DNA from 3 places in the Motilimonas thetidivivens genome. Region 2 is predicted to be linked to each of the others. Evidence: predicted binding sites of a transcription regulator. Region 2 holds the regulator's gene; each other region holds the start of a gene.
The links. Region 2 encodes NrdR, which represses ribonucleotide reductase genes. Its sites were predicted from a motif close to AAACACNANATNTNGTGTTT; they were not measured.
Positions count from the first base shown of each region.

Region 1: nrdD (anaerobic ribonucleoside-triphosphate reductase) is a predicted target of NrdR. The motif match lies at 2,236-2,255, and genes of this name have one in related genera.
Region 3: nrdA (class 1a ribonucleoside-diphosphate reductase subunit alpha) is a predicted target of NrdR. The motif match lies at 2,304-2,323, and genes of this name have one in related genera.

Region 1 is NZ_JBKFDK010000011.1:107,680-111,948, reverse strand. Features, by position in the region: gene ACK8OT_RS10400 (DMT family transporter) at 1-131, shown strand, start outside; gene ACK8OT_RS10395 (DUF4250 domain-containing protein) at 269-463, shown strand; gene ACK8OT_RS10390 (DsbA family protein) at 520-1,167, opposite strand; gene ACK8OT_RS10385 (hypothetical protein) at 1,233-1,427, opposite strand; gene ACK8OT_RS10380 (HI1450 family dsDNA-mimic protein) at 1,686-2,027, shown strand; gene nrdD (anaerobic ribonucleoside-triphosphate reductase) at 2,316-4,269, shown strand, end outside.
Region 2 is NZ_JBKFDK010000017.1:50,109-54,377, forward strand. Features, by position in the region: gene ACK8OT_RS13195 (transporter substrate-binding domain-containing diguanylate cyclase) at 1-666, shown strand, start outside; gene glyA (serine hydroxymethyltransferase) at 805-2,058, shown strand; gene nrdR (transcriptional regulator NrdR) at 2,158-2,607, shown strand; gene ribD (bifunctional diaminohydroxyphosphoribosylaminopyrimidine deaminase/5-amino-6-(5-phosphoribosylamino)uracil reductase RibD) at 2,610-3,698, shown strand; gene ACK8OT_RS13215 (riboflavin synthase) at 3,764-4,269, shown strand, end outside.
Region 3 is NZ_JBKFDK010000026.1:56,263-60,531, forward strand. Features, by position in the region: gene gyrA (DNA topoisomerase (ATP-hydrolyzing) subunit A) at 1-1,068, opposite strand, end outside; gene ubiG (bifunctional 2-polyprenyl-6-hydroxyphenol methylase/3-demethylubiquinol 3-O-methyltransferase UbiG) at 1,264-1,965, shown strand; gene nrdA (class 1a ribonucleoside-diphosphate reductase subunit alpha) at 2,451-4,269, shown strand, end outside.

The sequences.
Region 1 (4,269 bases), on a different contig from region 2:
TCATCGCCTCCATCTTAGGCGTTGTGTTGTTGAGCGAAGCTTGGTCTTGGTCGCTAACGTTGGCGTCAGCTATGGTATTAGGTGGGATTGCGATGGCAATGGTGAGTGCAAAAACTAATCCATCACAATAGTCTAATAACGTTAACTGGTTTACGATTTTGACTTGAACTAAGTTGCTTTTTTAACCGTTTTTATCTTGATGAACTAAAATGAAATGTGGGTGCTAAATGTAGGTACTAAATGTAGATACTACAGAGGGGGCAAAAGCATGGATCTAAGTCGCTTTCATAGTATGGATAGTCATATCCTGTTAAGCATAGTTAATGAACAACTGCGTATTGAGTGTGAAGACCTGGAAGACTTGGTGGGGCAGTTTGATATTCCCAGAGAAGGCCTAGAAGATAAGCTATTGACAATAGGCTACCAGTACGATTTTTTAACCAATCAATTCAAATCTAAGTAGGCCTGCTTTAGTAAAAGTTGGGTTACTGTTAGCAAGGGGCCTAGGCCCCTTAAATTTTATTCGTCATCCGCTTGTGTTTGCTTAGCTAATTGCTGCTCAATTTGCTTGATGCCTTGCTCTATCGCGTCTGCCTTGGCGTAACCTTGTGACAATAAAACCATTCTGTCTTCGGTTGAATAAACCAAAGTAGGGTAGCTAAATACCTGCCACTGTCTTGATAAATGGAAGTCTTGTTCGGTGGCTTCAATCATGGCTTCGCTGTTAAACAGCTCAAGGAAAAAATCAGCATCGAGCCAAGGGGCTGCCAGCTCAGCCAATACCTCGGGCTGGGTAATATCTTTGCTATCAAGATAAAACGCCTTTTGAATGGCCAGTAAGTAGTCAAACTGATGTTTAGGCGCGGCTTCTCCCATCAAGGTCACAGCGCGACAAGCGGGCTCGGTGTCATAAACAAATTGGCCAACCTGTTCAATTAACTTGTTCTCAATTGGTTGACCTGTCATGGCGGTGACTTTTTGCCAATGATGCGCTAATTCTTGCGCCAATTTGTCATCGAGAGGTTGCGCATCTGGGCCTGCACGTAAGCCACCCATTACTAATTCAAACGAATATTGCGCTAGGTTGTTGCGTAGTTTTTCAAACTCGCTACTAAAGCCAAAACACCAGCTACACATGGGATCGGCAATATAGATAATTTTGTTCATGGGGTTAGATAATCTAGTTTAAAGAAGGCGCAGCATAACAAAGCTAGCGCCGAGTCTCTAGGGGATTAGTTGCGCAGTTGCGCTTTTGCCTTTGGCTCTTGTGATGGCAGCAATTTAATTTGATAACCCCAGCCATTCCAGATGTTACCTTCAAAATCTCGAATCGTTACTTCATCTGTGTTTTGGTTAAAAAAAGTAACAATTCCAGCATGTTGGCTTGGTCTACCGGCGACGGAAAAAGCAGCTATTTTACCTATCATGGTCCCCTCCTATGTGTCATACAAGAATCAGTATAGGAGATAAAACTGAGAGAAAAAGTGGCTAAATGCGATAAGTTCTCAAAATGAATGCTAAGTGATTTTGCCCCTACGGCGGCGTCCATATCGGCTCTAGGCTGACAAAATTTCAAGCAAAAAAAAAATTTTTTTTAATTTTTTTTAAACCGGTTGATTTGTATTTTCCGGTATCTTTGTTACCGATTGCGTGCTCTAATTTCGCCAATTATTTAGGAGATCCCGATGACAGCTAGCAACCAACTTACCCCAGATGAATTAATTGATGCCGCCTACGATATTTTTATCGATATGGCAGGTGATAACCTAGATCCGGCGGATATGATTTTATTAGCCGCACAATTTGAAGAGCAGGGCGCTGCTGATTTAGTGGCGGTAGGTTTTGATTGGGATGAGCATGTGGGATTTGAAGTTGACGAAGATGACTATGCGGAAGTGATGGTTGGCCTAGTCGACGAACAAGACGAGTTAAGTGATGTATATGCGCGTTTGCTGATCAGTAAAGATAAAGACGAAAAATTTTGTCATATTCTATGGAAGCAAGCTGATACTGAAGAGTCAGAGTAAAATCACTTTGCTGCAAAAAAGCGCAATATATCACAGCAATTTTGCTTGATTTTTTAGGATGCCAAGCGCACCAAGCCTTGGCATTGAAGCAAGTAAAAAAGCAAAAAAAATTATCAATTTTGACGTCAATCTCAATTAGCTAAATGCTCGCGACATCCTCTTTTACAGTTGATCCAGATCAACGCTTTCTATGGCTTTTTTTCGCCTAATACACAACATCTAGTGTTCCTTGAATCTTTCTAAGCCCACATTTAGTGCGTGGCCTTTTCATAATTAGGAGTTTCTGCTTTGAAACCTGTCGTCATAAAGCGCGATGGCGCGCGTGTGCCTTTTGATCTTAACCGAATTAAAGCTGCCGTATTATGTGCCATGGAAAACGTGCTAGAGCCCGATGAGCGCTATGCCCAAACCATTGCTGAAAATGTGGCTCAAGAGCTTGCTCAGCGCTACGAAGTAGATATCCACGAATTGCAAGATACGGTTGAAAACCAATTGATGGCCAGCGACTACAAAGAAGTGGCGCGTCATTACATTGAATATCGCCATGATCGTGATTCGGTGCGAGAAAAGAAAGGGCGTTTGGCCACGCAAATTCGTGGTTTGGTTGAACAAAGTGACGCGTCTATCCTCAATGAAAATGCCAACAAAGATAGCAAGGTGATCCCCACACAGCGTGACTTATTAGCTGGGATTGTGGCTAAGCACTACGCCACGCGTCATATGTTGCCTAAGGAAATAGTTAAAGCCCATGAAAGCGGTGAAATTCACTATCATGATTTAGATTACGCGCCGTTTTTCCCCATGTTTAACTGTATGCTGATCGATTTAAAAGGCATGCTGACCCACGGCTTTAAAATGGGTAACGCCGAAATTGAAACACCGAAATCCATCGCCACCGCCACCGCTGTGACGGCGCAAATTATCGCCCAAGTGGCCAGCCATATTTATGGCGGCACCACCATTAACCGTATTGATGAAGTACTCGCCCCTTATGTGGAAGCCAGCTACGAGAAAAACGTGGCGCTGGCCAACGAATGGCAAGTGCCCGATGCCGAGGGATTTGCTCGCAGTCGCACCGAAAAAGAGTGCTACGATGCGTTTCAATCATTGGAGTACGAGGTAAACACCTTACACACCGCCAATGGCCAAACGCCGTTTGTGACCTTTGGTTTTGGTTTAGGCACTAGCTGGGCGGCGCGTTTAATACAAACCTCGATTTTGAAAAATCGCATTGCGGGCTTAGGCAAAAATAAGAAAACCGCTATCTTCCCGAAATTGGTGTTTGCCATTAAGGGTGGCTTAAACCACAAGCCGGGCGATCCTAACTACGATATTAAACAATTGGCGCTGGAGTCTGCTTCTAAGCGCATGTATCCCGATATACTAAATTACGAGCAAATCGTGAAAGTCACCGGCTCGTTTAAAACCCCGATGGGTTGTCGCAGCTTTTTAGGCGTGTACGAACAAGACGGTGAGCTGATCCACGAAGGACGCAATAACCTAGGTGTGGTGAGCTTAAACTTGCCGCGCATTGCTATCGAAGCCAAAGGCAGCGAGCGTCGTTTTTACAAGATTTTGGATAAGCGCTTAGCCATCGCTAAGGCGGCATTAGATTCACGTATCAGTCGTTTAGAGGGCGTGAAAGCCCGCGTTGCGCCAATCCTTTATATGGAAGGGGCTTGCGGCGTTCGATTACAGCCAAATGATGATATCAGTGAAATCTTCAAACACGGCCGAGCCTCTATTTCATTGGGCTATATTGGTCTGCATGAAACCGTACAGTCGTTATACGGCACCGATACCCATGTTTATGACAACGATGAATTGCGTGAAAAAGCCTTAAATATCGTGCGCACCTTACGCGCAGCCACCGAACAATGGAAGCAAGAATCTGGTTATGGCTTTAGCCTCTACGCCACCCCAAGTGAGAACTTGTGCAGCCGTTTTTGTAAGTTGGACACCAAATATTTTGGCGTGATTGATGGCGTGACCGATAAGGGCTATTACACCAACAGTTTCCATCTGGACGTGGAAAAGAAAGTAAACCCGTTCGACAAGATAGACTTTGAAATGGCTTACCCCGACATCAGCAACGGCGGCTTTATTTGCTATGGCGAATACCCCAACATGCAGCATAACCTTGAAGCCTTGGAAGACGTGTGGGATTACGCCTTTGAGCGTGTGCCCTATTACGGCACCAACACGCCGATAGATGAATGTTACGAATGTGGTTTTACCGGTG
Region 2 (4,269 bases):
GTATGGGTCGCTTGGCTCGTACCTATTGCTGCCATCACTTTAACGCTATTCATTATTGCTTATATTTGGCAATTAAAAAGGGCTGTAAAGCAGCGCACCGCGCAATTGACTCAGGCTAATGAAGCCCTTGCATTGGCTGCAAAAAGTGACTATCTGACAGGGTTGCTCAATCGCCGTGCTTTTATGCACGAATTTGCTAAGGTGCTGCAAGATAAAAAGGTCGATCATCTAGCTTTGCTGATGATAGATATAGATAGGTTTAAGGGGATCAATGATCACTTTGGCCATCTTATCGGAGATCAAGCATTAGCTTGGGTTGCCAATATTTTGCAGCAGCACAGTGAGAAAGCGGTATTGGTGACTCGCTTTGGTGGTGAGGAGTTTTGTTTGTTATACACCAACCTTGCGACCATTGAGTTAGGTGGGTTAGCCGAGCGCATACGTGAGGCGATAGCCAATAAGCCGATGCCTTCAAATTTAGGAGATATCAGCCTGTCGGTCAGTATCGGTGGTGCGGTTGCTGATAGATGCGGTGAAGATCTCGAACAAATTCGAGCACTAATACAGCGTGCTGATAAGTGTTTATATCAAGCGAAGAATCAAGGGCGAAACCAAGTTTGCCTAGCTGAAAATGAATTTAATGAAAGCGAAAATAGCACACTATGAGCATAGTTCATTTTTCGCATGAGATTTATTCAATATTTTGGGCTGGGAAATGTGAGCTAGAGCAGGTAAAATAGCCAGCCTCAAACCAAACACAACTTTTACCCTCAGTTGTTATTTGCATTTAGTCAGGAGATACGGATGCTTAAGCGTGATATGAACATAGCCGATTACGATCCAGAGTTATGGGAATCCATGACCAAAGAGGTGGTTCGTCAAGAAGAACACATCGAACTAATCGCGTCAGAAAACTACACTAGCCCACGTGTAATGGAAGCACAAGGCAGCCAGCTGACTAACAAATATGCTGAAGGTTACCCTTTCAAGCGTTACTACGGTGGTTGTGAGTATGTTGATATTGCTGAACAATTAGCGATTGATCGTGCTAAGCAGCTATTTGGTGCTGATTATGCAAACGTACAACCTCACGCGGGTTCACAAGCTAACTCAGCGGTTTACCAAGCGCTACTAAATCCAGGTGATACTATTTTAGGTATGAGCCTAGCGCACGGTGGTCACTTAACTCACGGTGCATCGGTTAGCTCTTCAGGTAAAATCTACAATGCGGTTCAATACGGTATCAACCCAGAAACCGGCAAACTAGACTACGATGAAATCGAGCGTCTAGCCCTTGAGCATAAACCAAAAATGGTTGTAGCAGGTTTCTCTGCGTACTCAGGCATTGTTGATTGGCAGCGTTTTCGTGAAATTGCCGACAAAGTAGGTGCTTACCTGTTTGTTGATATGGCGCACGTGGCAGGTCTAGTGGCTGCGGGTCTATACCCGAACCCAGTGCAAATTGCTGACGTAACCACGACTACAACTCACAAGACTCTAGCGGGTCCTCGTGGCGGTCTGATCTTAGCCAAAGCTAACGAAGAAATTGAGAAGAAACTAAACTCAGCGGTATTCCCAGGCGGCCAAGGTGGTCCTCTAATGCACGTTATTGCTGCTAAAGCGGTTGCGTTCAAGGAAGCGATGGAGCCTGAGTTTAAAGCTTACCAACAGCAAGTATTAGATAACGCGAAAGCCATGGTTGAAGTATTCAAACAACGTGGTTTCAAAATCGTATCTGACGGCACCGACAACCACCTATTCTTAGTTGATCTAATCGGCAAAGAATACACAGGTAAAGACGCAGATGCGGCATTGGGTCTTGCTAACATCACAGTTAACAAGAACTCAGTACCTAACGATCCTCGCTCTCCGTTCGTGACTTCTGGTCTACGTGTAGGTACACCAGCATTGACTCGTCGCGGCATTAAAGCAGAGCAAGCTGCTGAACTAGCAGGTTGGATGTGTGATGTATTAGACAACATCAATGATGCGGCTGTAATTGAAGCAGTTAAAGCGAAAGTGGTTGCACTTTGTAAAGCAAACCCAGTTTACGCTTAATCGTTATCCTTGATGAGCTAAGGCTGCCCTTTAGGCAGCCTTTTTTTTCATTCAGTTAATGGTAAACTGAGACCTCTTTTTGTAACACTGGGATCCTTGATGCATTGTCCATTTTGTGGTGTCCAAGACACCAAAGTTATTGACTCTCGCCTTGTTTCTGATGGCCATCAGGTGCGTCGTCGACGCGAATGTAATCAGTGTAAAGAGCGTTTCACCACCTTTGAATCGGCCGAATTAGTGATGCCTCGGATCATCAAGTCCGATGGTAGCCGTGAGCCATTTAACGAAGATAAACTGATGGGCGGCGTCCATCGCGCGTTGGAAAAACGGCCCGTGTCGACCGAAGCGGTGGATAAAGCCGTCAACCAAATTATGTCGCAGCTGCGTGCAACAGGTGAGCGCGAAGTGCCCTCTAAAATGCTTGGTGAGCTGGTAATGGAAGCGCTTAAAACCTTAGATAAAGTAGCTTATGTCCGTTTTGCTTCGGTTTATCGCTCGTTTAAAGATGTCAAAGAATTCGGCGAAGAAATTGCCAAGCTGGAAAAATAAACTTGGCGCAGTTATCGGTTAAACCAGATGCAAACATCATGGCCCAAGCCATCGCTTGTGCTGAGCGAGGGATTTACACCACAGGCCAAGCCTTAAATTTTGCTGTTGTATTGGTGAGTCAGGGGCAAGTGGTACAGGCAGTTGGCCAAGGTTTTCATACCTCAACTTGTGTTGTGACTCGTGCTCTTGAACAACTAGACGCTGCTGAGCAGGCATGTGATTGTGCCTATTTGACCTCAGAGCCAAGCCTGAATGCAGTCGCGCAACTTGCCGAGGCGGGTGTGACGCAGCTGATCGTCGCTTGTCAGCTTGAGCCAGCAGAAAATACATGGCTCAAGCTATGTGATGAGCGAGGCATCAAGGTTGAAATCGGCTTGTTAGCACAGCAAGCATTGGCGCTTAATCATGATTATGTGTTTCGTAAAAACCATCACCGTCCATTTGTGAGATTGAAAATGGCGGCCAGTTTAGATGGGCGAACTGCGTTACAAAATGGTCAAAGTAAGTGGATCACCAGTGCACAGGCGCGCCAAGATGTACAAATGTTTCGTGCCAAAAGTGATGTGATTTTGTCCGGCTCTGGCACTGTCATTGCCGATGACCCATCCCTAAATGTTCGTTGGCAAGAGGTGGTGTCACTGCATGACTTGATCAGTGAGCAGCAACTGCGTCAACCTGCTCGGGTGATTATCGATAACCGTTTGCAGCTTGATCAGCGCTATCGGTTATTTCATCTACCGGGCGAGACTTATTTAGTGGCGAGTCAGGCGCACCCTAATCCTGCGGCCAAGACCATATTGGTCGAGCAGCAAGAAGGTCATATTTGCCTCGCAAGCTTAATGACGAAATTGGCGCAAATGGGCGTAAATAATGTCTGGGTCGAAGCGGGAGAAACGCTGGCCGGAGCCTTGTTTGCACAAGGACTCGTGGATGAATTTATCTTGTATCAGGCGCCGAAACTGATGGGCAGTTTAAGCCGTGGTTTATTAGCCTTACCTGAATACACTAATATGACGCAAGTGCCTGAGTTAGACATTGCACAGATAGACAAGATTGGGCCAGATTTACGGCTCATTTGTACGCTAAAATAACCGATTAATATATACGTTTACACTCATGATGCCATGATAAATGGCGCAAAAGAAACAGGTGAAATATGTTTACTGGGATCGTAGCTGCAATAGGACAGATCGCAAAAATAACGCCGAAAGGTCAAGATATCAGCTTAACGATTAATACCGGTAAGTTAGATTTAGCTGATGTGCAACTGGGTGACAGTATCGCGACCAATGGGGTTTGCTTGACCGTAACCGCGCTGACCAAGACCAGTTTTAGCGCCGACTTAAGCGTAGAAACGTTAAAGTTAAGTAATTTTGCTCACGCTAAAGTCGGCACTAAGGTAAATTTAGAAAAAGCCATGATGCCGCAATCACGTTTTGGCGGTCATATCGTAAGTGGTCATGTAGATGGCATTGCCACTGTGATTTCGCGACATGAACTTGGTCGCGCCATCGAGTTTTGGCTGTCATGCCCAGCTGAATTAGCTAAATATATTGCCCACAAAGGTTCGGTCACGGTAGACGGCATTAGCTTGACGGTAAATGAGGTAAACGGTAATACGTTTAAACTCACTATCGTGCCCCATACCGGTGATGAAACCAC
Region 3 (4,269 bases), on a different contig from region 2:
GTGACGAATAAAGCTCTCTAGGGTTTCTTTTAAGGTAAAGATTTTGGGTTGGCCGTTTTCCAGCGCCACCATGTTAATACCAAAAGAAACTTGCATTTGAGTTTGCGCATAAAGGTTGTTAAGTACAACCTCTGCCACATCACCACGCTTAATTTCAATACAAACACGAATAATACGCGTTGATTCATCGCGAATTGCACTGATGCCTTCGATTTTCTTTTCTTTGACCAGTTCAGCGATTTTTTCAATCAAACGTGCTTTGTTTACCTGATAAGGTAGCTCATGCACTATGATGGTTTCGCGACCTGTTTTAGCATCGGTTTCAATATCAGCGCGGGCACGAATACGCAGTTTACCGCGACCTGTGGTGTAAGCATCCACAATGCCTTTACGACCAGCAATAATGCCGTGGGTCGGGAAATCTGGGCCTGGGATATAATCCATTAACTCGGCAACCGTCAACTCACTGTTTTCAATCAAGGCTAAACAGCCATTGATCACTTCAGTTAAGTTATGAGGCGGAATATTGGTTGCCATACCGACCGCGATACCCGATGAGCCGTTAACCAGCAGGTTTGGGATCTTAGTAGGTAATACCGCAGGAATTTGTTCAGTACCATCATAGTTAGGTACAAAGTCCACGGTTTCTTTATCTAAATCGGCCAATAACTCATGGGAGATTTTGTCCATGCGGATTTCGGTATAACGCATCGCCGCAGCGGAGTCGCCGTCTACCGAACCAAAGTTACCTTGACCATCAACTAGCATGTAGCGCAGCGAGAAGTCTTGCGCCATACGAACAATTGTATCGTAAACCGCTGTATCACCATGAGGGTGATATTTACCTATTACATCACCTACCACACGGGCAGACTTTTTATAGGGTTTGTTCCAATCATTGCCCAGTACACTCATGGCGAACAAGACGCGGCGATGAACCGGTTTTAATCCATCGCGTACATCAGGAAGTGCACGTCCAACAATGACGCTCATGGCATAATCGAGATAAGATGTTTTCAGCTCATCTTCGATATTTACCGGCGTGATATCTTTTGCAAGATCGCTCATATAAGCCTAAATCCCTAAATCTAATAATTTCGGTGTGATTTGACGAGGACGGGATTCTAGCACATTTTCATGGCAGAGACAGAGGGAGGTAGGACACATAACCTGCAACTTTTTTGAAAAAATGGCTTTTTTCCGATCCATCGCCGCATATAATAAGTACAAAATTCACAAATGATGAAAAAAGCAGCAAAAATCATGAATGTAGATGCACAAGAAATTGCAAAATTTGAAGCCATGGCTAGCCGTTGGTGGGATTTAGAGGGAGAATTTAAGCCGCTTCACTTACTGAACCCCACTCGGCTCGATTACATCAATCGCGGTTGCCAAGGTTTGTTTGGCAAAAAAGTGCTCGACGTTGGCTGCGGCGGCGGTATTTTAGCCGAAAGCATGGCTCATAAAGGCGCCATAGTGACGGGATTAGACATGGGCACAGAGCCCCTTGAAGTCGCGCGTTTACACGCCCTCGAAACCGGCGCTAAATTAGATTACATTCAAACCACGGTCGAGCAACATGCCCACGAAAACCCGCACAGCTATGACGTGGTCACTTGTATGGAAATGCTTGAGCACGTCCCCGACCCGGCTTCGGTTATTCAAGCTTGTAAGCAATTAGTTAAACCCGATGGCGTGGTATTCTTTTCAACCATCAACCGCACCGCTAAATCTTATCTAATGATGATTATTGGCGCTGAATACCTATTACGTTGGGTTCCCAAAGGCACCCATGAGCACCATAAATTTATCCGCCCTTCGGAGCTATTAAGTTACACCGATGCCGCCAACCTGCAGTGCACTAACTTAACAGGGGTACACTACAACCCAGTCACCCAAGGTTTCTTTTTAGCGCCAAATGTTGACGTCAACTACATGTTGATGACAAAACCTTTGGCTGAGTAAATAAAAACATCAATTTTTGATGATGCGCACAAATTTAGCCTTTGTTAGTAACGCTAAATTAACCCTAACTTTTCCATGTGCTTTCACCAAGCCTCGTCGCTCCTTAGATTGCTGCGCAGGCTTGGTTGTTGGCTTTTTAAGCAACCGAACAAAATAAATTTTTTTTTCATTTTAGGGAAAAAAGGACTTGAAATTCACTTGTTCTAAACCTGCTTGGAGATCAATGGTTAGTCGTTACTAACCTAGCTAATTTTTTCACACTTTATCCACAAGTTATGATCAACTTGCCCCCTTGCAAAAACGGCCTTACCTCATTATCTTGTACTAAAATAAAATACAAACACTATATATTGTGGTTGCAGCATTATTAAAACACTAGAAACCTTCTTTTTACATCAGCCCTGAATTTGCATATTTGGGTTGATTATTTTTGTTTTAATAATTTTGCACTTTCGATAACTTAATTTTTCAAAAGGCGTTATGCGATGAATAAAAATCTGTTGGTCACCAAACGTGATGGCACTAAAGAAGCGATAGATCTAGATAAGATCCACCGCGTAATCACATGGGCAGCAGAAGGATTAAACAATGTATCTGTGTCTCAGGTAGAATTGAAATCCCACATCCAATTTTATGACGGCATCAAAACCGAGCATATTCACGAAACCATCATCAAAGCGGCTGCCGATCTGATTTCGCCGCAAACGCCTGATTACCAATACCTATCTGCCCGTTTAGCTGTATTTCATCTACGTAAAAAAGCCTATGGCCAATTTGAGCCACCGCATTTATACGACCACGTAGTAAAAATGTGTGAAATGGATAAGTACGACCGCCATTTACTGAATGACTACAGCCAAGATGAATTCAATCAAATGAACGACTTTGTTGATCATTGGCGTGATATGAACTTTTCATACGCAGCGGTTAAACAACTGGAAGGTAAATACTTAGTACAAAACCGTGTAACCGGTGAGATTTTCGAAAGCGCCCAGTATTTATATGTACTTGTTGCAGCGTGCCTGTTCGCAAACTACGACAAATCAATCCGTATGGATTACGTGCGCCGTTTCTACGATGCGATTTCAACGTTTAAGTTATCTTTGCCTACACCGATTATGTCGGGTGTGCGAACACCTACACGTCAGTTTAGTTCTTGTGTATTAATTGAAACGGGTGACAGCCTAGATTCCATCAATGCTACCGCCAGTGCCGTGGTGAAATACGTATCACAACGTGCGGGTATTGGTATTAATGCGGGTCGTATTCGCGCCCTAGGCAGTGAAATTCGTGGTGGTGAAGCGTTCCATACCGGTTGTATTCCGTTTTATAAGTATTTCCAAACGGCGGTAAAATCATGCTCACAAGGCGGTGTTCGCGGCGGCGCAGCCACCGTGTTTTACCCTATTTGGCATTTAGAAGTTGAATCGCTACTGGTGCTTAAAAATAACCGCGGCGTAGAAGAAAACCGCGTACGTCACTTAGATTACGGTGTACAGCTAAGTAAACTGTTCTACACACGCCTGATTAAAGGCGGCACAATTAGCTTGTTCAGTCCATCTGACACCCCTGGCCTGTACGATGCGTTCTTTGAAGACCAAGAAAAATTCGAGCAGTTATACCAGCAATATGAACAAGACAGCAGCATTCGTAAGAAGACCCTAAAAGCGACTGATTTATTCTCTTTGTTGATGCAAGAGCGTGCCAGCACAGGTCGTATCTACATCCAAAACGTCGACCACTGTAATACCCACAGTCCGTTTGATAGCAAAGTTGCACCAATTCGCCAAAGTAACTTGTGTCTTGAGATTGCACTGCCAACTAAACCACTTGAACACGTTAACGATGAAAATGGTGAAATTGCCCTTTGTACGCTATCAGCATTCAACCTTGGCGCGCTTGAAAACTTAGGTGAGCTGGAAGAGCTATCTGATTTGATCGTTCGCGCCCTAGATAGCCTATTGGATTATCAGGACTACCCTATTCCGGCTGCACGTACCAGCAGTTTAAACCGTCGTACTTTAGGTGTCGGTGTGATTAACTATGCGTACTACCTAGCCAAAAATGGCGTGTACTACTCAAACGGCAGTGCCAACAACCTAACCCATCGCACCTTTGAAGCAATTCAATATTACTTGCTTAAGGCGTCCAATGGCTTAGCAAAAGAGAAAGGCGCGTGTCCGGCATTTAACGAGACCACTTACTCGCAAGGTATTCTGCCTATTGATACCTACAAGTCTGATCTTGATAATATCTGCACCGAGTCGCTGCATTTAGATTGGGAAGCCTTACGCGAAGAAATTA